Linked DNA regions of Actomonas aquatica. The protein of the gene in region 2 interacts with the protein of the main gene of each other region in a pairwise test. Links are inferred from orthologs where the notes say so. Each region holds a gene or a part of one and is shown on either strand. Other genes may lie near its edges.

Region 1 (9,870 bases), 3.9 Mb from region 2 along the record:
GGAGCGGTGCCGTTTGAAGTCGTAGAACTCACCGTTGATGGTGAGCACACAGCTGCCGTCCCGCGCATGGATGGGCTGTTTGCCGCCCTCCAAGTCATTGATCGACAGGCGCGTGTGACCGAGGGCCACGCCGTGCGGCGCGTCGATAAATTCACCGGTGGCGTCGGGGCCACGGTGGCGGATCGTCACCAATTGTTTGGCGAGGATCTCGGGCGTTTCGGGAGGGAGAGGTTGGGCTGAAAAGAAGCCAGCAATGCCGCACATTAGGATTCAGGGTCTTCCAGGTTGACGAAGCTCGGCAGCGCCTTGAGGCGACCGAGCACGGACATGAGCAGGGCCTGACGCACAAAGACGGCGCCGTGGGCCTGCGAGAAATAGAGGTTGTGGGAGGTCTTGTCCAAAGACGTATCCAACTCATCGAGACGTGCGAGCGGGTGCAGGATCACCGCGCTCTCCTTGAGCGGGCTCTCTGCGGTCAGCTTAAAGCGGCTGTCCATGTTCTTGTAGGAGTCGCCGAGGAACGCGATGGAGTTCATGTAGATCACATCAAGGGTCGGCAGGTGCTCGCGCACGTCATTGGTAACCTGATACGAAATGCCGGCTGCCTTGAGCTTTTCGGTCACCTCTTCGCCGAAGGGATCCGCCATCTCCGAGATCACCGTGACCTTGCGGATGTGATCCTTGAAAAGCAGCGCCATGAGCAGGAAGGACTTCACCGCGCGCATCGAGCCGGGCGTGCCGAGGATGCCGAGGTTGAGCTTGGGCGTGCCGCGGCGGTAGGGCTCGGCGAGGCGCGGGTTCCACTTGAGCAGGGCATACCAATCGGCCAGCGCCTGCGTGGGATGTTCGCCGCTGCCGTTGCCGGCGTTGATGAGCGGGATGCGCAGGTTCTCCAGGATCTGCTGCGGTGCCTCGGTCTTGGTGTGGCGCATGATGATCACATCGGCGTAGGCGTTGAACATCTCGCCGATGTCCTGCAGCGACTCGCCCTTGGCCTGGCCGGTGGTGGAACCATCGGCGATGGAGATGATCTTGCCGTCGAGGCGCAGAATCGCGCTTTCAAAACTGGTGCGGGTGCGGGTCGAAGCCTCGAAGAACGCGGTCACCGCGATTTTACCGTCGAGCGGATGAAACGGCCACACCTCGATCTTCTCGAGAATGGCGGAGAGTTTGCAGAGCTCGACGACTTGGTTGAAGGAGAACTGCCCGGCGGCGAGCACGCTCTGACCTTCGAGTTCGCGCAGTGTGCTGAGGCTGACCGGGTTGTCGCGAAACAACTCGGCTGGCTCTGGTCGGATGGCTTCGGAATCCGCCGGTGGCTTGAGCACGGCGTGGCGCCGGTCGGCGGAAAAAGCGGGAGGAGGATCTTCCATGTCCATGGTGTTAGGAGGGCTGATGGGTTGAAGCGGAGAGGCTCACCAGAGTTTGCCGTTCTTGTAGTCGCGGTAGAGCAACAGCAGGAGCGCGACCGCGCCGGCGGCAGTCCAAGTGAGGGAGAGAAGCACGAGGCCGTGCAAAAAAGCTTGGGAGAACATAGCGGCGACAGGAGTTAAGCGGTTTGGTTCTCGGTCGCATCCCGCGGGAACGGCGTCGGCGCGATCCAACGGGCGGCCAAGGTAAAGACCATCGAGACGGCGGCACCGATGAGTGAGGCGGTGAACCAGCCGATGTTGAAGTAGGCCCAGACACCGAGTCCGCAGCCGAGCACGATGCCGGTGAGCACCAGCGGCCGGTTGATGCCACGCCAGAAGAGCCCACCGATCACCGGCCAGATGAGGCTGGCGACCAGCGGCCCGGAGATGAAGAGCGCCTCAATGATGGGCCAGTGCGGCGCGGCCAGCAGCCACGTGACAGCACCGACGATCAGGATGACCGTGCCGGTGATCTTGCGGAAGTTCTGCTCCGGCAATTCACGTTTGAGCAGGCCGCCGTGCACGTCCTTGAGCAACAGATCCGAAGTCGCCGCGAGCAGCGAGTCGATCGACGAGGCCATCGAGCAAAAGAGCACCACCAGGATGAGCACACCGGCGATGGCACCGAGCCCGGCGGTCTGCATGACGGTTGTCGCGACGAGCGGCCCGGTCTGATTGCTCTCGGCAATGTTGATACCGAGCGGTCCCGCCGCGAGAGCGATGAAGCCGGCGGCGATGGGAATCGGGAACCACAGCAGGCCCGACAGGAAGAACGCTTTCGGCGCCACACCCGGTCGCATGGCAAAGGCCCGCGACCACCAGACGTTGTTGTGAAACACTTCGCCGAAACCGAAGAGCATGTTGTTGAACACCGCCAGCAACGCCGCCGGCATCACGTGCAATAACAGCGCGGGCTGCTGCGTGCGCATGTGGGTGTAGGCGTCGTCGAAGTCGAGCTGCGCCACCACCAAGCCACCAATCAGCACGATGCCCACGAGGATGATGAGGCTCTGAATAAAGTCGGTGCCGATCACCGCGTAGAGTCCGCCGAAGAGCGTGTAGAGCACGCACACCACGAGGATGAGCGTCATGCCCTGCAGATACGGAATGCCGGCCAAGGCTTCCAAGAGGTCGCCGCCCGCGATGGCCATGCTCACCAACCACGACAGCGAGTAGAGCATCGTGATGAGCAGGAAGAGCGTCCATCCCACCCGACCGTAGCGCAGTCGGAAAAAATCACCGGCGGTGTGCCCCTCGGGCAACAGGCGGCAGATGCGCATGGCCATGGGCGCGAAGAGCAACAGCCCAAAACTCGCGGTCGAGTAAGCCACCATGCCCCACACGCCGAGTGTGAGCGCCAGCACCGGCGCGAGCATCGTGGTGTTCGAGGTGACCCAGGTCGCCATCGCCGTCGCGGAACCGAGCGAGAGGCCGACGTTGCGACCGGCGAGGATGAAGCCCTCGGAGGTCTTGGCATTGCGGCCCCAGAACATACCGAGGATCACCCACAACACACCCAGACCGAGCACGATGAGCCAACCGGTGGTCGGCGAAATGGACGTCGCGCCACTCATGCCTCACCTCCCGCGTCGCCGCGCAATTCGTCGCGATGCTTCAGGAAACCACTCACGATCGCTCCGACCGTGAGCAGCACGACCACACCACCGAGACCGAGCAGACTGAAGAGTTTGCCGCGGTCCATGAACGTGACCTGCACCTCCAGCGGATCCGACCATGCACTGCCCTCGCCCAGATTATTGAGCGCGCGCAGGCGAAAGTAGTGTGTGCCCTCCGGCAGCCCGGTGATGACCGAGCCCGTGTCGCGACCGATGAACCGGATCGTCTTCTCCGCGAAGTCGGCCGAGTCGCTTTGTTGCAACTCCACCCGCGTCATGAGCGCCAGTTCGCCCCAAGCGAGCGTGACCGTGCCATCCTCGGTGGTGACCGCGGTGCCCTCCGGCGCACGCATGTTAAAATCGACCGGCGGCGGTGTGGCCGCCTCGGCGAGTAGGCAGGCGAAAAACGCGGCTGCGCAAAGACAGCCGCGATGGACGCGAAAAAGTATTCCTGAAGGCATGAAGCGAGTCAGTGGTGGGAAGGACGGGCGATCAGGACGGACGAACTCAACCGGCATGACCGGCGTTCAACGCTCGCGGTGCGCAAAGGCCCAAAGGGCACAAAAGCCTCAGCAAGAGGCACGGCGCGCACACGATCCGTCAGGGGGTGGGACTGTCAAGGGGTCGCACAGGCTCTGGCCCATCCGCCGAGAGGTCAACCCCTCGCCGGTAAAGCCTTAATGAAAAGCACTTATGGAAAACGGCTTCCGCAACGCCCGTCTGCCGTCGTCACACCCACAGCAAACTCGCGGCGAAGCCGATGAAGACCAGACCCAGCGCCCGGTCGATCCACACCGCCCCACGTTGGTAAACCGAACGCACCCGCTCGCGCGTAAACACCCACGCGACCAGCGAAAACCACGCCCCGGTCGCCACCGCCATCCACCCGCCGTAAAGGGCCTGCACCCCCACCGGGGTCTCCGGCGAAATGCCCACGGTGAAGAGCGCGATGAAAAACAAGGTCGCTTTCGGGTTGAGCACGTTGGTCAAAAAACCGCGCAGCCACGCCCGGCGTCCGTGCGGCGGTGCCGGCGCAGCCACCTCCGCGGTCGTCGGCGCGGCCGTGCTCCCGCGACTGCGCAGCGCCATGACACCGAGCCACGCGAGGTAAGCGGCTCCGGCATATTTCAACAGCGCGAAGAGCTGCGGCTGGTGCCGCACCAAGGCGCCCACCCCGAGCAGTGAAATCGTGACGTGCACCAGAATGCCGCTGCCGATGCCCCACGCGCTGGCCACCGCGGTGGCCCGGCCGTGGACCAAACTCTGACGCAGGATAAGGGTGAAGTCCGGCCCCGGACTGGCCACCGCCAAAGCGTGGGCCAGCGCCACGGAGCCAAATTCAAACCACAGCGCATCCATCGGGCTGGACGGTCGTCTTGCGCCGCTCCGCTTACATGTCGGGCGGCACGTTGGAGATCGCTTCCTCGAAGGTGGTCACACCTTCCTTGACCTTGAGCAGCGAGTCCTGGTGCAGCGTTTTCATGCCGCTCTTCATGCAGATGCGTTTGAGCTCGGCGGTGTCGGCTTCGCGGTTCACCGCTTCGACCAACTCCTCGTTGTTGATCATGAGTTCGTGAATGCCCACGCGGCCCTTGTAACCGGTGCCGTTACACTTCGGGCACCCATCGTCGTTGGCCTTGTAGATCTGACCACTCCAGCCGATGGCCTTCTCGAGCAGGTCCTTCACGCGGCCTTCTGGTTCGTAGGGTTGGCGGCACTGTTTGCACACGCGGCGCATGAGACGCTGGGCGCACACACACAGCAGCGACGACGAAATCATGAACGGTTCCACGCCCATGTCGGTGAGACGGGCGACCGTCGACGGCGCGTCGTTGGTGTGCAGGGTCGAGATAAGCAAGTGACCGGTGAGCGCGGCCTCCACCGCGATGTTGGCCGTCTCCTTGTCACGAATCTCACCCACCAGAATGATGTCGGGATCCTGACGCAGAAAGGCGCGCAGGGCCGACGCAAAGGTGAGGCCGATCTGGCGGTGCATCTGCATCTGGTTGATGCCGGCCAGGGTGTATTCGATCGGGTCCTCCGCAGTGCGGATGACAAGCTCGGGCGAGTTGATTTCGTTGAGCGCGGAATAGAGCGTCATCGACTTACCCGAACCGGTCGGACCGCAGTGCAAAATCATGCCGTAGGGCTGTTCGATGGCTTTACGGTATTTCTCGAGGTTCTCTTCTGAGAAACCGAGCGCAGTCATCGGCAGGGTCGACTTCTGTTTGTCGAGAATACGCATGACCACACCTTCGCCGTGATTGAGCGGCGCGGTGGAGACACGGAGGTCAACGTCGAGGCCTTTGCGGGTGTATTGCTTGAAGACGATACGACCGTCCTGGGGCAAACGCCGCTCGGCGATGTCGAGGTTGCACATGATCTTCAGACGCGCGACCAGCGCCGGTCCCACCTTGCCGGGAAGCCGCAGCTTTTCCTGACACACACCGTCGATGCGGTAGCGCACGATGATTTCGTGTTCCCACGGCTCGATGTGAATATCAGACGTGCCGGCGAAATAGGCGTCTTCGATGATACGGTTGGCGAGATCGATGATCGGGCCGGACTCCTCGTCGGTCAGGTCTTCATCGCCCTCCCCTTCGCTGCCGAACTCCATGCCGATCGCACTCACCACATCGGCAAAGTCGCTCGGCTCGTTTTCGTTCTTTTTGAATTTCTCCCGGATGTCTGCTTCGCGCCCGAGCATCCGCATGACCGTCAAACCAGTCATCTCCTGCACCTTCGAGATGATGGTCACATCGAAGGGATTGGCCACGACCAGCAGGAAGAGCTCTCCCACCTCGCCGACCGGCATGACTACGTTCTCCTGGCAGAACTCCAGGGGCAGGCGTTCAAAGGTGCCGGGATGCACCCGGTAATGAGCCACGTTGAACGGCGGCAGGTTGAAGGCGCGGCTCTTGGCGACCTGCAACTGGAACGGGGTGATCTTAAAATCTTCGAGCAGCATCGCATCGAGCTGCTCACCGGTCATTTCCTCCTCGATGGCGGCGATGGCGGCGCGGTGCTCATCGGTGAGACGCCCGGCATCATCGAGGGCATTGATGATCTGAGTCTGGATTTTGCCTAGTGACATGATCGATCAGGGGTTGGCCGGGGACCCCGGCGAGCTCGGAGGATTGCTGTCACCGGCGGCGGCATCCGCGATGGGTGGGTTCGAAAGGTTGACCGGTTTCGGAGCCGGGGCGACGGCCGGTTTGGGGGCCTTCGCGTCCTCGGCTTCCATCGCTTCGATAAAGTCGGCGATGGCCTCCAGGGTGGTGCCAAACCAGAGCACCCGACCGTCGTATTGATCTTCCCAATACTTGCGCACCGCCGGACTCAGATAGTAGGCGGTCGCGATGAAGGTCATGTCTTCCTCGATGTCGAACGGCACCGACCAGGTGACCCAGCAGGCTTCGCGCTCGATGGTGAGTTTGAGGTCGTCGTTGGCCTCGTAGTGCCGCAGGTCCACCAGCCCGACGCCCTCGTGCTCGCGCATGTGGGCAAGGATGTCCTCCTCCTTCACCGCCTTGAGATCGTAAGCCAGAATACCCAACACGGTGCGCTGGCGGGCGGTGCCGGTGTTGATGATCTCGAGGAGCTTCTCATTGGCCGTCTCAAGGTCGTCGATCTTGATCAGGTTTTGCTCCACGAGCTGCGCGCCCAACAAGCGGTTGGCGCGCATGAGCAGAGAACGGTGGGTAGTCTTCATGATGGCTGGGGCGGGCGTCAGGGACTTCAGGACGTGGCGGCATCGGCCACGTTGTCGCGGTGGCTCCGCACCCGCTCACGCAGGACGGTTTTCATGGCGTCGATCCCTTCCTCGGTCTCACAGGAAATGGGCAGCACCTCGACCTTGTGGCGGCGCTTGAACTTCGTCAGCCAGGCTTTGGCTTCGGGCAGGTCCATTTTGTTGGCGATCACCAAGCGCGGCTTCTCCATGAGCGCGGGGTCGTAGGCCTCCAACTCGGATAGCAGCGTGGCGTAGTCCTCGCGCGGATCGCGGCCGTCGACCGCCGCCATGTCGATTAGGAACATGAGCACGGCGCAGCGTTCGATGTGACGCAGAAAACGATGACCCAGACCGCGGTTGTCGCTGGCACCTTCGATCAACCCGGGCACGTCGGCCAACAGCAGCCGGTCATACTCCTCCGGGTAATGGATGACGCCGATCTGCGGATGCAGCGTGGTGAACGGATAAGCTGCGGTGCGCGGGCGGGCTGCGGTGATTTTGTTAGTGAGCGAGGATTTGCCCGCGTTGGGGAATCCCACCAGCCCGGCGTCGGCGATGGATTTGAGGATGAGCCGGTAGACGCCGTGCTCGCCCTCCTCTCCGGGATTGGCGCGCCGGGGGGCGCGATTGGTCGAGGACTTGAAGTGGGTGTTGCCCCAGCCGCCGTTGCCGCCCTTGCACAGGACGATCTCCTGATCGTGCTCCACGACCTCGGCCACCATCTGGCCAGTCGCTTCGTCGATCACAATCGTGCCCAAGGGCATGCGCAGCATGGCGGGTTTGCCTTCATGCCCGTTGCAGTCCTTGCCCATGCCGTGCTCGCCGCGTTGTCCCTTCCAGTGCGGTTTGTATTTATAGTCGATGAGGTTGTTGGTGTTGTTGTCTCCCACCAACACGACATCGCCACCCTTGCCGCCGTCCCCACCATTGGGGCCGCCGAAGGGTTCATACTTCTCGCGCCGAAAACTGATACATCCGCGACCACCATCCCCGGCCCAGGCTTTGATGACGCATTCGTCGATAAACATGGGCGCGATCCTGCATAATCCACCCCACTTGCCAAGGGGCTGGTTTGTGAACCGCGCGTAAACTTAAACGCGGCCGCTCGCCTCCACTAGAGGTTGATCTTGATGCCTTTGCGCAAGTAAGTCGGCACGTCCAGATCCTGCCCTTCGAAGAGATTTCGATCGGTGCGCTCAAAGTGACCGCGGTTCTCCGCCAGGTTTTGGAAGAAAAACTCGTTCTGCGATTCATCCGCCGCGGGGCGTTTACCCCGGGCTTTGGCACCCGCTTTTTCGACTTCGGTTGCCCCCGACGCAGCCGCCGGTTCGGGCGTTTCCACCCGGGCGATGTCGGCGACGCGAACCCCCACCGGACTCGCGGCCCCGGCGTTGCTGCGGCCGCGGCTGGAGGACGGCCGCCGTGGCGGCAGGCGGCCGCCGATGTCGCTCGTGCCGATCACACAGACCTCCACCCGACCCTGCAGGTCTTCGTCGATCACCGCGCCCATGATCACATGCGAATCGCGCCCGTAGCGCTCGGTGACCGCGCTCATGATCTCGTTGACCTTGCTCAGCTTCAGGTCGGTGCCGCCCACGATGTTGACCAGCAGGCGGTCGGCTTTGCGAGCATGCTCGGGCGTGGCGAGCAGCGGGCACATGTCGAGACTCGCAATGGCCTGCGCCACCGCGTCCGGCCCTTCGCCTTGGCCGAGGCCGAAAAGGGTTTTGCCACCGCGCGTGTGGAAGGCCTGTCGCAGCGTGGCGAAGTCGAGATTGATCAGGCCGGTGCGGAAAAGCATCGCCCAGACCGAACGCACCGCCTGCCCGATCCACGCATCGGCGCGCGCAAAGGAATCGAGGGCGGTCTCCCCTTCGGAGGCCTCCTGCAGCAAAATGTCGTTGGGCAAGGTGATCACCGCGTCGCAACTGCGGCGCAGCGCGAGCAGTCCTTCCTCCGCCTGTTTGCCGCGACGGCCGCCTTCGAAGCTGAAGGGCATGGTGACAAACGCGATCACCAGCGCGCCGGCTTCACTCGCCACGTCCGCCACGATCGGAGCGGCCCCGCTGCTGGTGCCGCCGCCCATGCCGGCGATGAGAAACACCAGATCACAATCGCGCACGACTTCGGCGATCTTCTCGCGATCAGATTCCGCTGCATCAAAGCCGAGGTCGGGATCGCCGCCGGCGCCGAGGCCGCGGGTGATGGCCGAGCCGATGAGCACCTTCTCCTCCAAGGGCGAGGAGTTGAGCGCCTGCAGGTCGGTGTTGATCGCCGCCAGCCGCAGGCGATCGAGATTCTCCATCTTCAGTCGATCGACGACGTTGCCGCCGGCACCACCGAGGCCGATGACCTTGATGGAGACGTCTGGATCGTTCAGAGCGTTGGCCGGAGCCGCGAGGGGGAGTTCGGAAGCGTTGAGAGACATCGGAGGTAATCAGGCGCGGGCCGGGAAGAGTTTGCGCAGGATGCCGCCAGTCGCGCGGCGTTTCTGCAGCGGACGATCGCCGCGGGATTGCAGGCCGTAGTGCAAAAGGCCGAGCACCGCAGTGTGAGACGGGTCCTGGAGCTTCTGCTCCAGACCCGGAGGCATCTGTCCCCTTTGGGCGGGCAGCCCGAGAATGGCGCTGGCCGTATCTTCGATGCCCGGCAGCTTCGCGGTGCCGCCCGTCAACATGACCCCGGCCGCGCAACGCTCCGGCGCGAGCGCCGGGCCAAGCTTCTTTTTGATGACCTCGAAGAGTTCCTCCATGCGGGCCGCCGTGATGGTCTCGATGGTCTGCTGCGGGAACTGGCGGTCGCCGATGGCGTAGTCGCCGTTGAGCCAGACCTTCTTGCCCTTTTCGTGAGTGATCACGTTGGCGCGGCCGTGGCGTAGTTTAAGTTTTTCCGCCTGCCCTTCGGTCACCCGCAGGCCGAGGGTGAGGTCGTTGGTGAGGTGTTCACCGCCGACCGGCACCACGCCGGTCATGAAGGGCACCCCGTCACGGTAGAGCACGAAGTCGCTCGTGCCCGCGCCGATGTCGATGACCAGCGCGCCGTGTTGGCGGTCCTGCTGAGTCGTCACCATCGTGCCGGAACCGAGACTGGCCAGAATCATATCCCCCAC
Region 2 (9,978 bases):
TCGACCATCCGCTGATTGACGCGTCCGACGTGACCGCGCTGAAGGCCAAGCTTCTCGATTCGGGTCTGTCGATTTCCGAGCTCGTTTCGGTCGCCTGGTCCTCTGCCTCGACCTTCCGTGGTTCAGACAAACGCGGTGGTGCCAACGGTGCCCGCATCCGTCTCGCCCCGCAGAAGGATTGGGAAGCCAACCAGCCGGCCCGTCTGGCCAAGGTGCTCAAAGTGCTCGAAGCCGTGCAGGCCGAGTTCAACGGCGCGCAGACCGACGGCAAGAAGGTCTCCATCGCCGACCTCATTGTGCTCGGTGGCAGTGCCGCAGTCGAAGCCGCCGCCAAGAAGGCCGGCGTCGAGATCGAGGTGCCGTTCGCGCCGGGTCGCACCGATTGCTCGCAGGAGCAGACCGACGTGGAGGCCTTTGAGGTCATGGAGCCGATCGCTGACGGTTTCCGCAACTACCTGAAGTCCCGCTACACGATTCCGGCCGAGCAACTGCTCGTCGACAAGGCCCAGCTCCTCGGCCTCACCGCGCCGGAGATGACGGTGCTGGTGGGCGGCATGCGCGCCCTCAACGCCAACCACGGCAAGTCCCAGCACGGCGTCTTCACCGATCGCCCGGAGACCCTCACCACCGACTTCTTCGTCAACCTGCTCGAGATGGCTCATGTGATGAAGCCGACCACCGGTGACGAGCAGATCTTCGAAGTGTGCGACCGTGAAACCGGCGACGTGAAGTGGACGGCCACCCGCGTCGATCTGGTCTTCGGTTCCAACTCGCAGCTGCGCGCCGTCGCCGAGGTTTACGCCGAGAGCGACTCCGGCGAGAAGTTCGTGAAGGACTTCGTGAAAGCCTGGACGAAGGTCATGAACGCCGACCGCTTCGACCTGCGCTAAACGATCGATCTATCAATAACTTAGAAACCGCCTTCCACTCCCGGGAGGCGGTTTTTGTTTAACCACAGATGGACACAGATGAACACAGATTCGATTGGGCCGATGGCTAAAAAATCTGTGTCTATCTGTGTTCATCTGTGGTTAACCCATTCCTGTCATGCCTGCTTTTGATTTTCCGCTCGATCGTCTGAAGACCTACCAAGGCACCAATCCGCGGCCGGCGGATTTTGAAGCGTATTGGGACACCGCCCTGGCGGAACTCGACGCGCATGATCCGCAGGTGGAGCTGACGCCCAACGGCACGCTGAATCATCCGCTGGTGGAGTGTTTCGACCTGTGGTTCACCGGGGTGGGCGGCTCGCGCATCTACGCCAAATACCTGCGGCCGCGGCAGCGCGACGGGGAGATTCCGGCGGTGCTGAAATTCCATGGCTATTCGCACTACAGCGGCGACTGGATGGAATTGGTGGGACTGGCCTCGGCCGGCTTTGCGGTCGCCGCGATGGATTGCCGTGGGCAGGGCGGCAAGTCCGAGGATCTGGGCGGCGCCAAAGGCATGACCCTGCGCGGTCAGTTTGTGCGCGGCCTCGATGATCCGGACCCGACCCGACTGCTCTTCCGTGCCATGTTTTTGGATACGGCACTGCTCGCCCGCATCGTGATGGGCTTTGCCGAAGTCGACGCCGCACGAGTGGGCGCGACCGGCGCGTCCCAGGGCGGCGGGCTGACGGTGGCCTGTGCGGCGCTCGAGCCTCGCATCAAACTGGCCGCGCCGGTGTATCCCTTCCTGGCCGACTACCGGCGGGTGTGGGACATGGATCTCGCCCAGGGGGCCTACGAGGAGCTGCGGTATTTCCTGCGCAAATTCGACCCGCGCCACGAACGCGCGGAAGCGATCTTCACGAAACTCGGCTACATTGACATCCAGCATTTGGCCCCGCGGGTGGAGGCCAAGGTGCTCATGTTTACCGGCATGATGGATCAAATCTGCCCGCCGAGTTCCCAGTTTGCGGTCTACAACAAGTTGGGCGGCGAGAAGGAAATCGTGCTGTATCCGGATTATGAGCACGAAGGTCTGCCGGATCTGGACGATCGGGTTTTTGGCTTCATGCAGGGGCTCTGAGCCCGATCGGACGGGGCAAGATATCTCAACACGAAGAAAAGATATTCCAGCAGAAGCGCTTTGACCCGGCCGGGGCGGGCGGGGGAGGCTGATCCTCTCCCATGGAACCCCAAACCCTCGCCTCCTACCGTCAGCGCATCGAAGCCGATCTGCGGCAAAATATCTTACCCTTCTGGATTGAGCACGTCGTCAACTGGGAGCAGGGCACGCTGCACGCGGAATTGGCGACGGACCTGACGGTTGACGATAGCAAGCCCCGGGGCGCGCTGCTGACCACGCGGGTGTTGTGGACGTATGCCGCGGCGCTGCGGGTCTACGACGAGGCTGCCTACCGGCAGGTGACGGACCTGGCGTATGCCGACTTGATTACCCGTTTTGCCGATGCTGAGCACGGCGGGTTTTACTGGTCGATCAAACCGGACGGGAGTCCGGAGCGCACGCGCAAGCAGGTGTATGGGCAGGCCTTCGCGATCTACGCGCTGGCGGAGTATCACCGTGCCACCGGATTGGCGGAGCCGTTGGAGCGGGCGCAGGCAGTGTTCGAGGTGATCGAGCAGCACGCCAAGGACCCGGAGCACGGCGGTTACTTTGAAGCCTTCGCGCGCGACTGGACGCCGATCGAGGACATGCGCTTGAGCGAGGTGGATCAGAACGATCCGAAGTCGCAGAACACGTTGCTGCACATCATGGAGGCCTACACCAACCTGTTGCGGGTGTGGCCGGACGAGCGGCTGCGCACGGCCTTGTTTACGCTGGTGGAGGTGATGTTGGACCGCGTGCTGAATCCGGCGACGCAGCACCTCAGTTTGTTTTTTACGGCGGACTGGCAGCCGACGACCGACCGCTTTTCCTACGGCCACGACATTGAAGCGGCGTGGCTGCTGTGGGACGCCGCCTGTGCGCTCGGCGACGATGGGCTGAGTGGACGCGTGCTGGCGGTGGTGCTGAAGATGGCCGACATCACGCAGGCGGAAGGCGTCGATGCCGACGGCGGCGTATTCAACGAAGGTGATCCACGCGGGCTCACCGACGACCGCAAGGAGTGGTGGCCGCAGGCCGAGGCGCTGGTGGGCTTTCTGGTCGCCGGGCAACTCTCGGGCGACGACCGTTACACGCAGGCGGCGCTGCGCTCGTGGGACTTTATTGAAAAACACCTCATCGATGCCGAGGGCGGTGAGTGGTTTCGCGGCGTGACGCGCGGCGGGGACGTGATTCCGGAATTCGAAAAAGCCGGCTTCTGGAAGTGTCCCTATCACAACGGCCGGGCCGCGCTTGAAGCGGTGGCGCGACTCAACGCCATGGCCGGACTCTGATTTTTCTCCACCATCAACCCCACCCTCCCGCAGTCATGAAAAAGACCAAAGATAGCTCGAAGAAGAACACGTTTGCCGCGCGCGTGAAAGCGGTGCGCGCCCAGCACAAGGCGTTTTTGAAGCGTCCCAATCCGGTGGATACGGAATGGGTCAACGGCGTGTTCGAGCGCTTCCAGAATCCGGTGCTCACGGCCCATCACGTGCCGCTGGAGTGGCGTTACGATTTTAACCCGGAAACCAATCCCTACTTCATGGAGCGCCTCGGCGTGGGTGGGGCCTACAATCCGGGTGCCTTCCTCTGGAAGGGCAAACCGCATATGGTGGCGCGCGTGGAGGGGGCCGACCGCAAGAGCTTCTTCGCCATCGCGGAGAGCAAGGACGGTGTTTCGAACTTCAAGTTCTGGGACGAGCCCTGCGACATCCCGGAGATCGCGGGTGAGACCAACCTCTACGACATGCGCGTTGTGTTTCACGAGGACGGCTGGATTTACGGCATCTTCTGCTCGGAATCGAAGGACCCGAATGCGGCGCCCGGCGATCTTTCGTCGGCGGTGGCGCAGGCCGGCATCGTGCGCACCAAGGACTTCAAAGTCTGGGAGCGTCTGCCAAATCTGAAGACCCCGTCGTCGCAGCAGCGCAACGTCGTGCTGCACCCCGAGTTCATCGACGGCAAGTATGCCTTCTACACGCGCCCGATGGACGGCTTCATCGATGTCGGTTCCGGTGGCGGCATCGGCTGGACCCTGATGAAGGACATCACCAAGGGCAAAACCGGGAAGGAGAAGATCATCGATTCCCGCACCTACCACACGATCAAGGAGGTCAAAAACGGCGCGGGTCCGGCCCCGATCAAAACCAAGCACGGCTGGCTGCACATCGCCCACGGCGTGCGCGGCTGTGCGGCGGGTCTGCGTTACGTGTGCTACATGTTCATGGCCGACCTCGATGACCCGTCCAAAATCATCGCGCGTCCGGGCGGTCACCTCATCGCGCCGCGCGGCACGGAACGGGTGGGTGACGTGTCGAACGTCGCCTTCTGCAACGGCTGGGTCGAGATGCCCGACGGCACGGTCTTCATCTATTACGGTGCTTCCGACACGCGTTGTTACGTGGTGCGCAGCACTGTCGACAAGTTGGTCGACTGGTGTCTCAACACGCCGGAAGACGGCCTCACCACGCGGGGTTGTGTGGATCAACGACTGGCCTTGATCCGCGCCAACCGCGAAGTGCTCGGCAAGTAAGTCAGCGTTGTTCTGTTGACGCTCACCGCGCCGCCACGCCGCTGCCATCGAGGACCGGCGTAGGCGGTGGCGGGATGAGCTCGGGGTGTTTTTCCGCCCACTTGGCGAGGATGTCGCGGGCGACCGGCGCGGAGTAGGTGCCGCCGCCGGTTTCTTCGCCGGGGCGGTCTCCTTCCACCATCACGGCGATGGCGACTTGGGGACGCTCGATCGGGGCGAAGCAGATGAACCACGCAAAGTTAACCGTGCCCTCGGGCGTGCGTTTTTGGGCGGTGCCGGTTTTGCCCGCGACGCGCAGACCCGGAATTTGCATCGATTTGATGGTGGTGAAGGAGGTGCGCGAGGTGCCGCTGATGGTGCACTCCTCCATGCCTTCCAAAATGGCGGCGTAGCTCGCCGGCGAGAGGCCGATTGGTTCAGTGGACTGCGTCGGGCGTTCCGGATCGTGCAGCATGTGCGGAGCGGTGCGGGTCTGGCCGCGGGCAACCGAGGCCATGAAGGTCGCCATCTGCAGGGGCGAGACGAGCATGTAGCCTTGGCCGATCGAAAGGTTGGCCGTGTCGCCGGGCACCCACGATTGGTTGTAGCGTTGGCGCTTCCATTGCGGGTCGGGGACGAGGGTGCCGCCGCTCTCGTGCGGCAGTTCGATGCCGGTGCGGTCGCCGAAACCGAAGCGGCGCGCCTCGGCGGCGATGGCGTCGGCGCCGGTCTCCAGGCCGTAGTGGTAATAGAACACGTTGCAGCTTTTGGAGATGGCGGTGCGCAGGCCGATCTCGCCGTGGGCGTGGCCATCGTGGCAGGGAAAGAGGCGGCGTCCGACGCGGTAGTAGCCGCCGCAATTGAACTCGGAGTCGGGCACGAGGGTGCCGGCGCGCATGCCGGCGAGTGAAACAAGAATCTTGAAGGAGGAGCCCGGCGGGTAGAGGCCCTGAATGGGCCGGTTGAGCCAGGCACCGCGAGCGTTGATGTCGTCGGCGACGGCTTGGGAAAGGCTGGGAGCGAAGTCGTTGAGATCGTAGGCTGGCAGGCTGGCCATGACGAGGACCTCGCCGGTGTTGACGTCGACGGCGACGGCTGAGGCGGCCATCTCGTATTCGAGCAGGCGTTTTTCGGCGGCGAGCTGGAGGTCGATGTCGAGGCTGGTGACGATGTTGTCGCCTTGGACGGGCAGGCGGCGCTCGAGGGATTCGACGCGGTAACCGAGCGGGTCGACGCGGTAGATGGTGCCGCCGGCTTCGCCGTGGAGTTTCTCTTCGTATTCGGATTCGAGGCCGCTGCGACCGACCGCGCCGACCATGTTGAAGGTCATGAGGTCGGCGCCGGGGAATTCCTCGTCGATCTGGATGTCGCGATTGGCGGAAACGTAGCCGAGCACGTGGGCGGCAGTTTGGCCGTAGGGGTAGTGGCGCTTGTTGGTGGTGTAGACCTGGAGCGGCGAGTTGACCGGCAACTGCTCCAGCAGGCGCGAGTATTCCTCGGGTTGGAGATCCTCGATGAGGGAGTAGGGCAGCATGCGCTGCGCGTTGAAGTGATTGCGCAGCTCCCGGGCGTTGAGCTCGTTGGTGCGGCCGAGGGCGCGGTTGACGATCTGCAGGTAGCGGTCGACGACGGTGAAGCGGGCGATCTCCTGCATCTGCCCGGCGGTGGGGGCCTCCACGTCGTTGGCCTCGCGGTAGGCGCGGCGGATGGTGAGATACTCGCGATAGATTTCGGTGCGCAGCTCTTCGAGGTAGAGCACGGCGGAGAAGCGCGGGCGGTTGCCGACGAGCAGGCGGCCTTCGCGATCGTAGATGTTGCCGCGCGGCCCGGGCACGAGGATGCGGCGCTGGCTTTGGACCTTCTCCTGCTCGTGGGCGAGATCGGAGCGCAGGGCCTGTTGGTAGATCAAACCGGCGGCGAGGTAGATGAAGCCGATGGCGAGGGGCAGGTAGAAAAACTGCAGCCGCGTGTCGCGACCCTTGTGGGTCTCAACCATGCCGCGAGGTCCGTCTGAAATGAAGTCCGCCATGCCTGCCTTTATATCGTGGCAGACGGCTCGTCACGCAAACCAACCCGCGCGATCAACAAGGCTTTTTCCTGCAGGGCGAAGAACCACGGCGCGAGGAGGGCGAGGAGCAGTTGGGAGAAGATCAGGTCGGTGAGAAAGCGCAGACCGGAGAAGGGCGCATCGGGCGATCCGGCCAGCACCGTGAAGGTCACGATGAGGTAGAGGATCAGGTTGGTGATCAACGCGACCACGATACCGATCAGGACCTCGCTGGCGGCCAGGCGGCTGCGCAGACGCACGATGACGAGGTGGCTTACGCTGAAAAGGAAAGCGAGCAGGCCGAAGGGCAGGGGATTGGTGGCGTCGAGCAGCAGGCCGAGTAGAAAGCAGGTGTTGAAACCCTGTTGCGGGGCGAGACGCAGCGCGGGAAACGCGACCAGCAGGCCGCCGAACCAAACGGAGAGTCCCCAGGCGCCGAGGCTGTGGTTGAGTTGCCGGGCGAGAGCGAAAAGGAGGAGTCCGCAGAGAAAAACGACCGCGGTGCGGCGATGGCTGGGACGAATTCTCACGGCGCGGTGATGGGCACCAGAATGGTGACGGCAGTGATCTCGTTGAGCCGGGGATCGAGGGTGACGCGACCTGTTTTGAACAGCCCGTCCGGGCTGGGATCGAGTTGCACGACGGAGCCGAGGCGAAGGCCGCGGGGGAACACGCCGCCGAGGCCGGACGTCACCAACGGGTGCGGATCGGCGGCGGTGGCGTAAAGATCGAGCGGGACAAATTCGACGACGGCGTGCGGCCGGGTGAAGGGCGGGTTGGCGCCACCTTGGAAACTGATTGGACGATCGTCGCCCTCGAAGGATGCGGCGAGGCGAACATTGGGGCTGCTGATCATATCGACCACCGCAGTGGTGGCGTGCACTTCGGAGACGCGGCCGACCACACCGCCGACGAAAATGACGGGCGCGCCGACGGGAATGTTGTAGTTCTCGCCCTTGCGCACCACGAGACGTTGCCACCAGCCGTTGAGGTCGCGACTGACGACCCGGGCCGGTTCGCTGCGGTAGCTGTCGAAGGAGGGCAGGCTCAACAAGGCCTCGAGGCGGGCGACCTCGCGGCGCAGCTCGGCGTTGCGCTCGGCGGCGTGGGCGTATTTGGAGACGACGCCGCCAAGGTCGTTGTAGGCCGCAATGATGTCGTGCTTCGAGCGGGTGCGCATCGCCCAATAATCCTGCAGTTCGCGCAGGTAGGAGGCGCTCACATCGATCGGCGCCTGCATCTCGTAGAAACCGTCGCGGGTGGAGCGCTTCAGGATGGTCGGCAGAACCAGCCACACCATGAGGAGCACCCCCAGGGTGATAAACGGTTTGGTCTGATCGAAGCGACGGTCGGGCACAGGTTACGGTAAACCCGTAAGTCGTGACGGGCGCTTGTCGCGCTGACAAGCCCGGGTGAACCGACGATGAAACTCAGCTGTGTTGCAGGACCCAGTTGAGGTCGCTGAGCACGGCGCCGGTGCCATTGGCCACGGCTGAGAGCGGGTCATCGGCGATCGTCACGGGCAGGCCGGTTTTTTCGCTGAGCAGACGGTCGATGCCGCGGATGAGGGCACCACCACCGGCCATGACAAAACCACGGTCAACGAGGTCGGCGGAAAGTTCGGGCGGGCAGCGTTCGAGCGCGCTGCGCACGGCGTCCACGATGGCGGACATGGTGTCGCTGAGTGCTTCGCGGATTTCCTGCGAAGTGATGTGGATCGTCTTGGGCAGACCGGCGACGGAATCGCGACCCTTCACCTCCATGGTGAGCTCGTCATCGAGCGGGTAGGCGGAACCGAGGCGCAGTTTGATTTCCTCCGCGGTGCGCTCACCGATGAGGAGATTGTAGGCCCGCTTCATGTAGTTGACGATGGCGCCGTCGATCTCGTCGCCAGCCACGCGGATGGACTTGGAGAACACGATGCCGGAAAGGGAAATGATGGCGATCTCGGTGGTGCCACCGCCGATGTCGACGATCATGTTGGCGGCGGGTTCATCGATCGGCAGACCGACACCGATGGCGGCGGCCATGGGTTCGGGAATGGTGATGACGTCGCGGGCACCGGCGTGCATGGCGCTGTCTTTGACGGCGCGTTTTTCCACCTCGGTGATGCCGGAAGGGATGGCGATGACGACGCGCGGGGAGACGCGGAAGCTGTTGCTGTTCACCTTGCGGATGAAGTAGCGCAGCATCGCCTCGGTCACATCGAAGTCGGCGATGACGCCGTCTTTCATCGGACGGATGGCGGTGATGTTGCCCGGCGTGCGTCCCAACATGCGCTTGGCGTCGGCACCGACGGCGCGGACTTTGCGGGTGCCAGCGTCGAGTGCGACCACGGACGGTTCTCGGAGGACGATGCCGCGGTCCTTCAAATAGACCAGCGTGTTGGCCGTGCCGAGGTCGATGCCGATGTCGTTGGAGAAGTGGGAGAGGAGCTTCAGGGCCATGTCGGTCGCGTTTCCGCCGTCGGAAAACAATCTCCGAGGGGCGGGGGTGTCAAAGTGTAAAACCGCTTATACCAAGGGCGTTGCGAGCAGAAAATACGTTAAACGGGTTGGTGGCGCGAATTTTGGGCAAAGAAAAACGCGCCGGGGGGCCGACGCGTTGGGAAAAGAGTAGGAAGAGCGGGGAAAACCGGACTCAGTTGTTGCCCGGAGGCGTGGTGGTCTGACGCGGGTTTTCGGCCGACTTTTTGGGCTCGTCCTGCACCGACTTGAGCTCGTTCTCGGCTTCCTGAGAGGCCTTCTGGAATTCGCTCTTGGCCTTACCGAGACCGCGGGCCAGCTCGGGGAGCTTTTTGGCTCCGAAGAGCAGGATCACAATCCCGAGAATGATGAGCATTTCGGGGCCGCCGAGAGGCATGGCGAGCATGGTGGAGTCGTTCATGGTGGGAAGGAGTTAACGCCGCAGGGGAGGCCGTAGCAAGGGAGGAAGGAGGACCGCGCTCAGTTCGGGCGACCGAGGTTTTGCACGGTGCCCGGCTTGACGGCCAACTTCATGAGGTTCTGCGCGTTGTCGAGCTGCTCGGCATCGAAGAAACCGTGGAGCTGACGGATGCGGGTCGGGTGACGCATCTTGCGCAGGGCCTTGGCTTCGATCTGGCGGATACGTTCGCGGGTGACCTTAAACTGTTTGCCGACTTCCTCGAGGGTGCGGCTGTAGCCGTCGACGAGGCCGAAGCGGAGCGAAAGCACGCGGCGCTCGCGCTCCGTGAGGGAGTCGAGCACGTCGATGATCTTTTCGCGCAGCAGCGAGTAGGCGGTCATGTCGTAGGGATTCTCTGCGGACTTATCCTCGATGAAGTCACCGAAGGAGGTGTCGTCGCCGTCACCGACGGGGGACTGCAGGGAGATGGGCTGCTGGGCCATCTTCATGATCTGCTGCA
Region 3 (9,502 bases), 3.9 Mb from region 2 along the record:
GACCGCGCTCATGATCTCGTTGACCTTGCTCAGCTTCAGGTCGGTGCCGCCCACGATGTTGACCAGCAGGCGGTCGGCTTTGCGAGCATGCTCGGGCGTGGCGAGCAGCGGGCACATGTCGAGACTCGCAATGGCCTGCGCCACCGCGTCCGGCCCTTCGCCTTGGCCGAGGCCGAAAAGGGTTTTGCCACCGCGCGTGTGGAAGGCCTGTCGCAGCGTGGCGAAGTCGAGATTGATCAGGCCGGTGCGGAAAAGCATCGCCCAGACCGAACGCACCGCCTGCCCGATCCACGCATCGGCGCGCGCAAAGGAATCGAGGGCGGTCTCCCCTTCGGAGGCCTCCTGCAGCAAAATGTCGTTGGGCAAGGTGATCACCGCGTCGCAACTGCGGCGCAGCGCGAGCAGTCCTTCCTCCGCCTGTTTGCCGCGACGGCCGCCTTCGAAGCTGAAGGGCATGGTGACAAACGCGATCACCAGCGCGCCGGCTTCACTCGCCACGTCCGCCACGATCGGAGCGGCCCCGCTGCTGGTGCCGCCGCCCATGCCGGCGATGAGAAACACCAGATCACAATCGCGCACGACTTCGGCGATCTTCTCGCGATCAGATTCCGCTGCATCAAAGCCGAGGTCGGGATCGCCGCCGGCGCCGAGGCCGCGGGTGATGGCCGAGCCGATGAGCACCTTCTCCTCCAAGGGCGAGGAGTTGAGCGCCTGCAGGTCGGTGTTGATCGCCGCCAGCCGCAGGCGATCGAGATTCTCCATCTTCAGTCGATCGACGACGTTGCCGCCGGCACCACCGAGGCCGATGACCTTGATGGAGACGTCTGGATCGTTCAGAGCGTTGGCCGGAGCCGCGAGGGGGAGTTCGGAAGCGTTGAGAGACATCGGAGGTAATCAGGCGCGGGCCGGGAAGAGTTTGCGCAGGATGCCGCCAGTCGCGCGGCGTTTCTGCAGCGGACGATCGCCGCGGGATTGCAGGCCGTAGTGCAAAAGGCCGAGCACCGCAGTGTGAGACGGGTCCTGGAGCTTCTGCTCCAGACCCGGAGGCATCTGTCCCCTTTGGGCGGGCAGCCCGAGAATGGCGCTGGCCGTATCTTCGATGCCCGGCAGCTTCGCGGTGCCGCCCGTCAACATGACCCCGGCCGCGCAACGCTCCGGCGCGAGCGCCGGGCCAAGCTTCTTTTTGATGACCTCGAAGAGTTCCTCCATGCGGGCCGCCGTGATGGTCTCGATGGTCTGCTGCGGGAACTGGCGGTCGCCGATGGCGTAGTCGCCGTTGAGCCAGACCTTCTTGCCCTTTTCGTGAGTGATCACGTTGGCGCGGCCGTGGCGTAGTTTAAGTTTTTCCGCCTGCCCTTCGGTCACCCGCAGGCCGAGGGTGAGGTCGTTGGTGAGGTGTTCACCGCCGACCGGCACCACGCCGGTCATGAAGGGCACCCCGTCACGGTAGAGCACGAAGTCGCTCGTGCCCGCGCCGATGTCGATGACCAGCGCGCCGTGTTGGCGGTCCTGCTGAGTCGTCACCATCGTGCCGGAACCGAGACTGGCCAGAATCATATCCCCCACCCGCACATCAAAACCGCGGATCACATGGATGCTGTTGGCGATCATCGCCTCCTGACCATGCACCGTCCAATATCCCACCTCGAGACGCTGCCCGTTCAAGTGCTCGGGGTTGGCGCCGACCATCTTGCCGTCCAGCAAATAGGGGCGGCGGATGTGATGCACCACCATGCGGCCTTCCGGAAGCGCCTTGGCTTTGGCGAGACGACACACCGTATCGATGTCCATCTGGCTCACCATGTTGTCGGCGGCACTCACGCTCACCGAAGCCTGGTTGTAGAAGCCTTCGAGGTGGCCACCCGATTGCGCCAGGTAAACCTCGTCGATCTTCACGCCCGCACTCTGTTCGGCGGTGATGAGCGCGTTGTGGGCGGCGTCGCTGGCGGCTTTGAAGTCGGTCACCACGCCTTTCATGACGCCGTGTGACTGGCACTCGCCGAAGCCGATGAGGTTGACGGTGTTTTGCACAATCTCGCCGATCAACACGGCGATCTTGGATGTGCCGATTTCAACGGCACCGATGAAGCGGGACTTGGAACTCACGAGGCGATGGGATTAGCGGTTCGGAAGACGGAAACGGACGGTGGGTGCACCGGACTTATCAGACCGCTGCGGAGGAAGTTGGATCGCAACCGGCACCTGTTCAGCGCCGACGGAAAGGTCGATGGACTTGAGTGGTTCGGGACGACCCCGGACTTGCTCGAGAATCAGATCGAGCCGGGCGACCTGAGTGTAGAAATCCTCGCGCAGTCCGAAGATGATGCGCGGCACCTCCGAGGACTGCACCACGATCTGGCCGTCACGGGCCATCTCCCCGAGCGAGATGACATGCCAGGTGCGATAAAGCTCCGGCACGTTGCCGCGAGCAGTTGAAAGCAGATCCGCCACCCGATCCATACCATCAAGGGGTTCATAACCCCGCGTGGTGGCGCGCAGGCGCACGCCGGCCAACCACGGCAATTCGCCGGTGCTGGTGCGGTCGTAACCGTGGCCCTCAAAAATCACTCCATCCCGGCCGACCAGAAAATCCGTCATGCCGCTGCCCTCCATGCGGGCGCGCAGTCGCACCACCGGGGAGCGTTCCTCCAGATGGACCAGGAGTGTATTGGGAAATTTGCGACGCAGGTCGGCTTTCTTGACCTGGCGGTGCGCCTCCAGACGGGAACGCAGCGCCCACAGGTCCAGCTCCATCAAGCCGAGGGTCGGTTTGATATCGAGCACCTGCTCCACCCACTCGCTGGTGAGCACGCCATCGGTTTCGACCACGATGTGCTCCACCGGCTGCCCGCCACCTGCGGCGGTCAGTTTGGTGGGATCGTTTTGCATGGTCTGCCAAAACTGAAAACCCCCGTAGAGTAACAACGCGCCCAATGCCACGAGGCCGAGGTTGCGCACGTTGCGCAGGGTGAGGCGACGCCGGCCCACCCGGGACATGGCGCGGGGCGTGATCTCTTGGGGGATGTCGCGCCAATGGCGGGCGGACGGAGAAGCGGATTCGGGTTCGCTCATGGCTGGACGGCGGGGTCGCGCCGGGCGAGGAAGCGCTCTCGTGCGGGAGCCATGAGCTCGCGCACGAGGGCCGCGAAGTCATAACCCACGCACTGCGCGCCCATCGGCAGCAGGCTGGTTTCCTTCATGCCCGGCAGGGTGTTGATCTCAAGAAAGTGTAATGCGCCGTCCTCCGTCACCATAAAGTCGATACGGCCATAGTCGCGGCAGCCGCAAGCGGAGAATGCTTTTTCGGCGTGCGCCTGAGCCAGACTGGCCACCGCGGGATCCAATGGTGCCGGCGCGAGGTATTCGGTGAGTCCCTTGGTGTATTTGGCGGCGTAATCAAACACCCCGGATTTGGGCGCGATTTCCACCACTGGCAACGCGCGGCCATGGAGGATGCCCACGGTGATTTCGCGACCTGACACTCGGCGCTCGGCCAACCACTCGCCCGGGGTCAATTGGGTCAGCGCCGTCGCGATCTGGACTGCGGTCGCGCACAGGTGCAGTCCCACACTGCTGCCGCCGCATTGGGGTTTGATCACCACCGCTTCACCCAAGGTGGCGACAATCTCGTCGAGTGCCGGTGCCGCCGTCGCAGCAAACGTGATGCCGGGGATGGTCGGCACGCCCACGGCGGCCACCGTGCTTTTGGTGCGTTGTTTATCGAAAGTAAGCGCGCTGCTTTCCGCGTCGCAGCCGGCATAGATCACCCCCGCTTCATCCAGCAGCGTCTGCATGCCACCGTCTTCGCCGAAGGTGCCGTGCAGGGTCGAAAACACCACGTCGCGGTCCGGCCGCAGTCCGAGCGGCGCGGCGGCGGTTTTGACATCGATCAACCGGGTCGGCCAGGTCTGCGCGAGCGCGAGCGCGCTGGCCTTGCCCGAGCCGAGTGAGACCTCCCGCTCGGAGGAAATCCCGCCGCACAAAACCGCCACGTGAAACTGACCGCGCAGGTAACTCACAACACGTCCTCCCATTCGCTGCCGTAGAGCAGCACTTCCGGTTGCAACAGCACGCCCGCCTCCTGATGCACCTTGGTCCGCACCCGGCGCACCAACTCAATCACGTCGGCGCTGGTGGCATGGCCGCGATTGATGATGAAGTTGCCGTGAGTCGTGGACACCTCGGCGTCACCGATGCGCGTCCCTTTCAAACCGCAGACGTCGATCAGTCGACCAGCGCTGTCGCCTTCCGGGTTTTTGAAAATGCAACCCGCGCTCGGTTCGCGCGGCTGACTCTCCTGCCGCTTGCTGCGGTAAACATCGATCTTGCGCCCCACCGCATCGGCGCTCGCTCGCGTCACCGGCCGCAGCGTGGCCTGCACCGCGATGCAATTGGCCAACTCCCGACAGTGGCGGTAACCCGTGTGCAACTCCTCGCGCGGCAGGTTGATCACCTCGCCTTCGCTCGTCACCACATCTACCGACTCCACCACATCAAACATCCATCCCCCCATCGCACCGGCGTTCATGCGCAGCGCGCCGCCGACGTTGCCCGGGATGCCTTCCAAAAACTCAAAACCACTCAGGCCAGCCTTGGCCGCGAGGCCGCAGAGGTTCTTCAAACGCAGCCCGGCGCCCACGCGCACCCGCCCGTCCGCCAACTTCGTAAAGGTCTCCCACGCCGGTCGGCGCAAGGACACCACGATCGCATCCACCCCGGCATCCGGCACCAGCAGATTGGACCCGCGGCCCAACATGCGCACCGGCACCTCGGCCCGACGGGCGACCTGCACCACCGCGGCCAGATCCTCGGTGGATTCCGGTTCGACGTAAATACGGGCGGCGCCGCCGATCCGCATCGTCGTCTTTTTTGCCAACGGTTCCTCGCGCACGACTTTGGCGTCGGCGGAGAGGACTTCACGCAGGCTGTGAGCAATGCCATCCCATTCGCTTCGCCGCGCGGTTTCCTCGGCCAGCTCGGCCAACCACTCCCGCGCTCGCTTCTCGATATCCCCGGCGCCCACAAAAGCCACCACATCACCGGCCCGACGCGATTGTCGCAACAATTCCAATACGCCGGCTGCGTCGCCCGGCAGATAGTTTACCGGCAGCTCCGGCTCCGTCTGCACCAGCTCGGCATAAAGGTCCGCCGTCGTCCCACCCGGCAATGGTGCCTCGCCCGCGCCATAGACGTCGAGCAGGTGCAGCGCGTCCGCCTGCGCCAGCGCCGCCGCGAGCTGGACTTTAAATTGACGCGTGCGGCTGAAGCGGTGCGGCTGAAACACCACCACCAGACGCTGCCCTTCCGCCAAATCCTGACGCAGGCTGCCCAACAGGGCGCGAATCTCCGCCGGATGGTGCGCGTAGTCTTCGATTACGGTCAGATCAGCATCCGCCAACAGCACGGTCTGCCGACGCCGCACGCCACGATAGTCCGCGAACACCTCAGCGGCGGGCGTTTCCCCCATCAAGCTCATCGCACCGAGCGCCGCGGTGGCGTTGAGCGCGTTAAACTCGCCTCGCGCCCGTAGGGTCACGGTCAACTGCGGCAATTCGCCGCCGAGCTGAAGCTGTTGCTCCCCGGCTCCAGACTCCAAAGTTACCAGACGAAAATCGCCGTCGCGACCAAAGGTTTTGGCGGTCAATCCCGCCGGGGCCTGCGTCAACAGACGCTGCGTGAGCGCGCAACCTTCCCACCCGAGCACCGTCGTGCGCGTGCGCTGGAGCAGTCCGGCAAACGCAGCGACCAGATCCGTTTCGGCGGTGTAGTGATCCGCGTGATCCCAATCGAGATTCACCAGCACCGTGATCTCAGGGGCAAAGTGTTCGATGGTGCCGTCGCTCTCGTCGATCTCGGCGATCAGCCAATCCCCCGCCCCGACCGCCGCGGGCGGAAGCTCGTCATCGACCCAGAGTCCCCCCAGCACGTATCCGACCGGCACACCTTGAGCACGCAGCGCGGTCAGCAACAGCGCCGTGGTAGTCGTTTTGCCGTGCGAACCGCACACGGCCACCAGCCGATAGTTGCGGGCCAGCTCCGCCAGCAACTCACCGCGACGCACCACCGGAATCCCCTGCTCGGTTGCGGCCAAACAGGTAGGGTGGCTCGACGAAATAGCCGACGAGATGACCACCAAATCGACTTCGACCGGCAGCTCTCCCTCGTCGGTGAGCCGCACTCCGACACGATCCAGTTGCACGGCCATGGCCGGCGAAAGCGCGACATCTTCACCACTGACCGACCATCCACGACCCGCCAGAAACACGACAAGCGGACCCAGCCCCATGCCTCCGACTCCCACTGCGTGCACGCGGCGGACGGAACGGCCAAACAAGGTGGACTGCGTCGAATCGATCATGCGCGGGCGTAGCGGGGGAAAGGCGGACTCGTCTTGGTCCCGCCCGTGGCCAGTTTTTCGATATCGTCGAACATGAGCGGCAGCGTGCTCGCCCGGGCGATTAAAGTGATTTCGGAACGCATCGCGGTGAGACGCTCATCGTCCAGCACGAGACCCACCACCAACTCGGTGAGACTGCCGAGGCTGGTTTCCTCGACCACTAGACCGGCGCCATGGTTGGCAAACTCCTGCGCGTTGGCGGATTGATGATTGTCCGCCGCAAATGGATACGGCACCAGCACCGCCGGCACGCCCACCTCGATCAACTCGGCCAAAGTGCCCGCGCCGGAACGAGAAACCACCAGATCGGCCAACGACATCGCCGCAGCCATGTCATCACAGAACGGAATGGAGACGGTCGCAACCGCCTGGCCCTCAAGATCGGGAAACGTTTGGGTGCCGCCGTCACCTTTGCCCGGTCCGGTCACGATCAGCATCTGCACGCCGCGCTCCGCCAGCACCGGCGCGGCGGCGGACGCCCAGCGATTCAGTGCCTGCGCCCCCTGGCTACCACCGAGCAAAACGACCGTGCGGCGGTTGGGATCGAGGCCCCATTTCTCCGCCGCTTCGCCGCGCGGACGACGTTTGATCTCGTCGCGCACCGGCAACCCGGCGTGCCGCAGTTTGGCAATATCGGTATGCGGCAGCTTGATCCCGCGCGGCAAATACACCCGCCGGGCGAAACGCGCCAGCGCCCGCACGGCCCGGCCGGGCACGCGGTTCGACTCATGCAAAGCCACCGGCACCCGCAAGACCCACGCGGCCACGATCACCGCAGCAGTGGTGAAGCCGCCAAAGCCCATGACCAGGCGCGGCTTCTCGCGGCGAATCAGACCCCACGCATGCAGGAAACCTTTGGCTTGGGTGCTCACAAACCGCACCACCCCCGGCACCGTCAGCAACAACGGAGCCCCCGACACCGTGTCGAAACGACGCTGCGGATATTTCTCGGTGAGGGTCTGATCGATCCGTTTTTTGGATACGAGCAACAGGGAGCTGTAACCGCGACGTTCCATCTCCTCGGCCAACGCAATGCCGGGCGTGAGATGACCACCGGTGCCACCACAAGCGATGAGGAAGTCGCTCATGCCACCACCTCCTCGAGGTCGCGACTCCGATGCACGAAGTTGGGTTTCGCCCAGGTGCGCGCGCTGTTGACGATGATGCCCACCAGCAAGCCCATGAGGAGCAGATTGGACAGACCCGCGCTGATGAACGGCAGTGACATTCCTTTGGTCGGGAGCAGACCTGTCACCACGCCGAGGTTGATGATGGCTTGGAGGCTCACCAGGAGGATCGAGCCGGCCACCAACAAAAACTGAAAGAGGTTGGGCGCCCGCCGCAGGTGCAGCAGGCCAAAGAGGAAGATGATCGCGTAGGTGATCACGACCCCGAGCGTGAAGCGCAGGCCCATCTCTTCGCCCATCACGGCAAAGATAAAGTCCGTGTGCGCCTCGGGCAGGAAGTGGTTCTGCTGGCGACCCTGCCCGATGCCCGCGCCATTGATGCCACCGACGGCAAACGCAGCCAGCGATTGGTAGAGCTGGTAGGTGCCATCGAGCTTGTTGGCTTCGACATCGAGGAAGGCCGTGAAGCGGTGCAGACGATTGGGGTTGTTGATCACCAACGCCGCAAAGCCCGCGATCACCGCGCCGAGCGTCGGCAGAATGTAGAGCCAACGGGCGCCGGCGAGGAAGAGCATCAGCACGCCCACGGCCACGGCCAGCGCCGCGGTGCCGAAGTCGGGCTGCAACAGAATGAGGCCGGCGCAAAGTCCAATGATCGCGATGGGATACACATAACCGCGCCGGAACTCACCGATGCGCGTCTGATTGATGGCCAGATAGTGCGCGAGGCAGAACACCAGCGACAGCTTGGCGAATTCCGAGGGCTGCAGGCGGAAGGAACCCACGCCCAACCAACGGCGGCTGCCATTCACCGTCACGCCGATGCCGGGGATGGCGGTCAACACGAGGGCGCCGATCGTCGCGACACCGATGACCCACGCGAAGCGCCGCAGGTATTCGAGGTCCATGCGGCTAACGATCAGACAAAGCACAAAGGCGGCCGAGATACCGACCACCTGTTTCACGAGATAAAAGAAAGGCCAGGAGGACTTGCCGGCCGTTGCACTAAACAACACCGGCAAGCCGACAATGAGCAGTCCCAGCACACACAGCACGATCACCATGGCCGGGCTTTGGGCAAAGGACGGTGAGGATCGGCGAGGTGGCGTTTTCTTTTTCACGTGGCGAGTGAACACAGCGGTCGAAGCAGGAAGCGGAGGTGACGTTGGCGGGTTAGAATGTGGAGGGGCCCTCGTTGGATCCGCCGCCGATGGTGATCGTCTGGATGGGCGGCTCGTCCTCTTCGACCGGCGCGCGCTCGACATCGATCACCGGCACGTTGTCCAACGAGTCGTCGAGACCGGCGTCGAGATCGTCATCGGCGGAGTAGGTCGTGGCTGGCGACGTCGTGACGGTGTTGGTCGCCGGTCGGGTGGCGGGCACCGTGCCGGCGGGCGGCGTGCTGGTGGCATCCCAACCCGGAATGACCAACTCCTGACCCGCGCGGATGAGGGACGGATCACGGATCATGTTGGCAACGATCACGTCACCGACTTTCACCCCGTAGCGGCGGGCGATGACGGTGAGGCTCTCACCTGGCTTCACCACATGCTTGTAGGTGCCGGCGGGAACCGTGGCGGTGGAAGCCGGGGCGGTGGCCGTGGTGTTGGCGCTCACGGCGGGGCTGTTGGCAGCCGTCGTGGACTCGGGGATGGAGAGCGTGTCGCCCACGCGCACGAGATCGCTGCGCAGGTTGTTGAAGGCCTTGAGCTCGGCAACCGTCACGCCGTGTCGGCGAGCGATGCGACCGAGGGTGTCGCCGGATTGGATGGTGTAGGACTTGCTCGAGGTCTCATCGGCGGAAGCCGCAGTGGTGACGGGGGTCGGAGCCGGTTGCTGGCCGGGGATGACCAGCACCTGTCCCAGGCGCAGCATGGAGTCCGCCGGGATGCTGTTGGCGGCGGCGAGCTCACGCACGGTGATGTTATTGCGCTTGGCGAGGGTCCAAAGGTTGTCGCCGCGTTGCACCGTGTAGGTC

The links.
Region 1: the proteins of K1X11_RS21535 (region 2) and ftsZ interact in binary tests that used the Escherichia coli proteins (3 or more experiments, as listed by UniProt). The link is inferred for Actomonas aquatica from one-to-one orthologs.
Region 3: the proteins of K1X11_RS21535 (region 2) and ftsA interact in binary tests that used the Escherichia coli proteins (3 or more experiments, as listed by UniProt). The link is inferred for Actomonas aquatica from one-to-one orthologs.

The regions. Positions count from the first base shown.
Region 1 is NZ_CP139781.1:1,750,869-1,760,738, forward strand. Bases 7,033-9,870 are described here. They hold ftsZ (cell division protein FtsZ), read right to left. Parts: upstream 9,190-9,870; coding sequence 7,876-9,189; downstream 7,033-7,875. Other genes in these bases: obgE (GTPase ObgE), read right to left, coding at 7,033-7,789; ftsA (cell division protein FtsA), read right to left, coding at 9,199-9,870. Also shown: asnB (asparagine synthase (glutamine-hydrolyzing)), read right to left, coding at 1-264; K1X11_RS06695 (aspartate/ornithine carbamoyltransferase family protein), read right to left, coding at 264-1,373; K1X11_RS06700 (sodium:solute symporter family transporter), read right to left, coding at 1,550-2,986; K1X11_RS06705 (fibronectin type III domain-containing protein), read right to left, coding at 2,983-3,489; K1X11_RS06710 (LysE family translocator), read right to left, coding at 3,758-4,387; K1X11_RS06715 (GspE/PulE family protein), read right to left, coding at 4,419-6,122; K1X11_RS06720 (hypothetical protein), read right to left, coding at 6,129-6,740; more of obgE, read right to left, coding at 6,767-7,032. UniProt on the Escherichia coli protein: Essential cell division protein that forms a contractile ring structure (Z ring) at the future cell division site. The regulation of the ring assembly controls the timing and the location of cell division.
Region 2 is NZ_CP139781.1:5,628,605-5,638,582, forward strand. The notes cover bases 7,033-9,978. They hold K1X11_RS21535 (rod shape-determining protein), read right to left. Parts: upstream 9,041-9,978; coding sequence 8,024-9,040; downstream 7,033-8,023. Other genes in these bases: mreD (rod shape-determining protein MreD), read right to left, coding at 7,033-7,123; mreC (rod shape-determining protein MreC), read right to left, coding at 7,120-7,950; tatA (twin-arginine translocase TatA/TatE family subunit), read right to left, coding at 9,234-9,479; rpoD (RNA polymerase sigma factor RpoD), read right to left, coding at 9,539-9,978. Also shown: katG (catalase/peroxidase HPI), read left to right, coding at 1-890; K1X11_RS21505 (acetylxylan esterase), read left to right, coding at 1,048-2,013; K1X11_RS21510 (AGE family epimerase/isomerase), read left to right, coding at 2,115-3,326; K1X11_RS21515 (glycoside hydrolase family 130 protein), read left to right, coding at 3,362-4,567; mrdA (penicillin-binding protein 2), read right to left, coding at 4,590-6,542; more of mreD, read right to left, coding at 6,584-7,032. UniProt on the Escherichia coli protein: Forms membrane-associated dynamic filaments that are essential for cell shape determination. Acts by regulating cell wall synthesis and cell elongation, and thus cell shape.
Region 3 is NZ_CP139781.1:1,759,173-1,768,674, forward strand. Bases 1-2,938 are described here. They hold ftsA (cell division protein FtsA), read right to left. Parts: upstream 2,107-2,938; coding sequence 895-2,106; downstream 1-894. Other genes in these bases: ftsZ (cell division protein FtsZ), read right to left, coding at 1-885; K1X11_RS06740 (cell division protein FtsQ/DivIB), read right to left, coding at 2,119-2,938. Outside these bases: more of K1X11_RS06740, read right to left, coding at 2,939-3,072; K1X11_RS06745 (D-alanine--D-alanine ligase family protein), read right to left, coding at 3,069-4,019; murB (UDP-N-acetylmuramate dehydrogenase), read right to left, coding at 4,016-6,358; K1X11_RS06755 (UDP-N-acetylglucosamine--N-acetylmuramyl-(pentapeptide) pyrophosphoryl-undecaprenol N-acetylglucosamine transferase), read right to left, coding at 6,355-7,485; K1X11_RS06760 (FtsW/RodA/SpoVE family cell cycle protein), read right to left, coding at 7,482-8,645; K1X11_RS06765 (LysM peptidoglycan-binding domain-containing protein), read right to left, coding at 8,698-9,502. UniProt on the Escherichia coli protein: Essential cell division protein that assists in the assembly of the Z ring. May serve as the principal membrane anchor for the Z ring.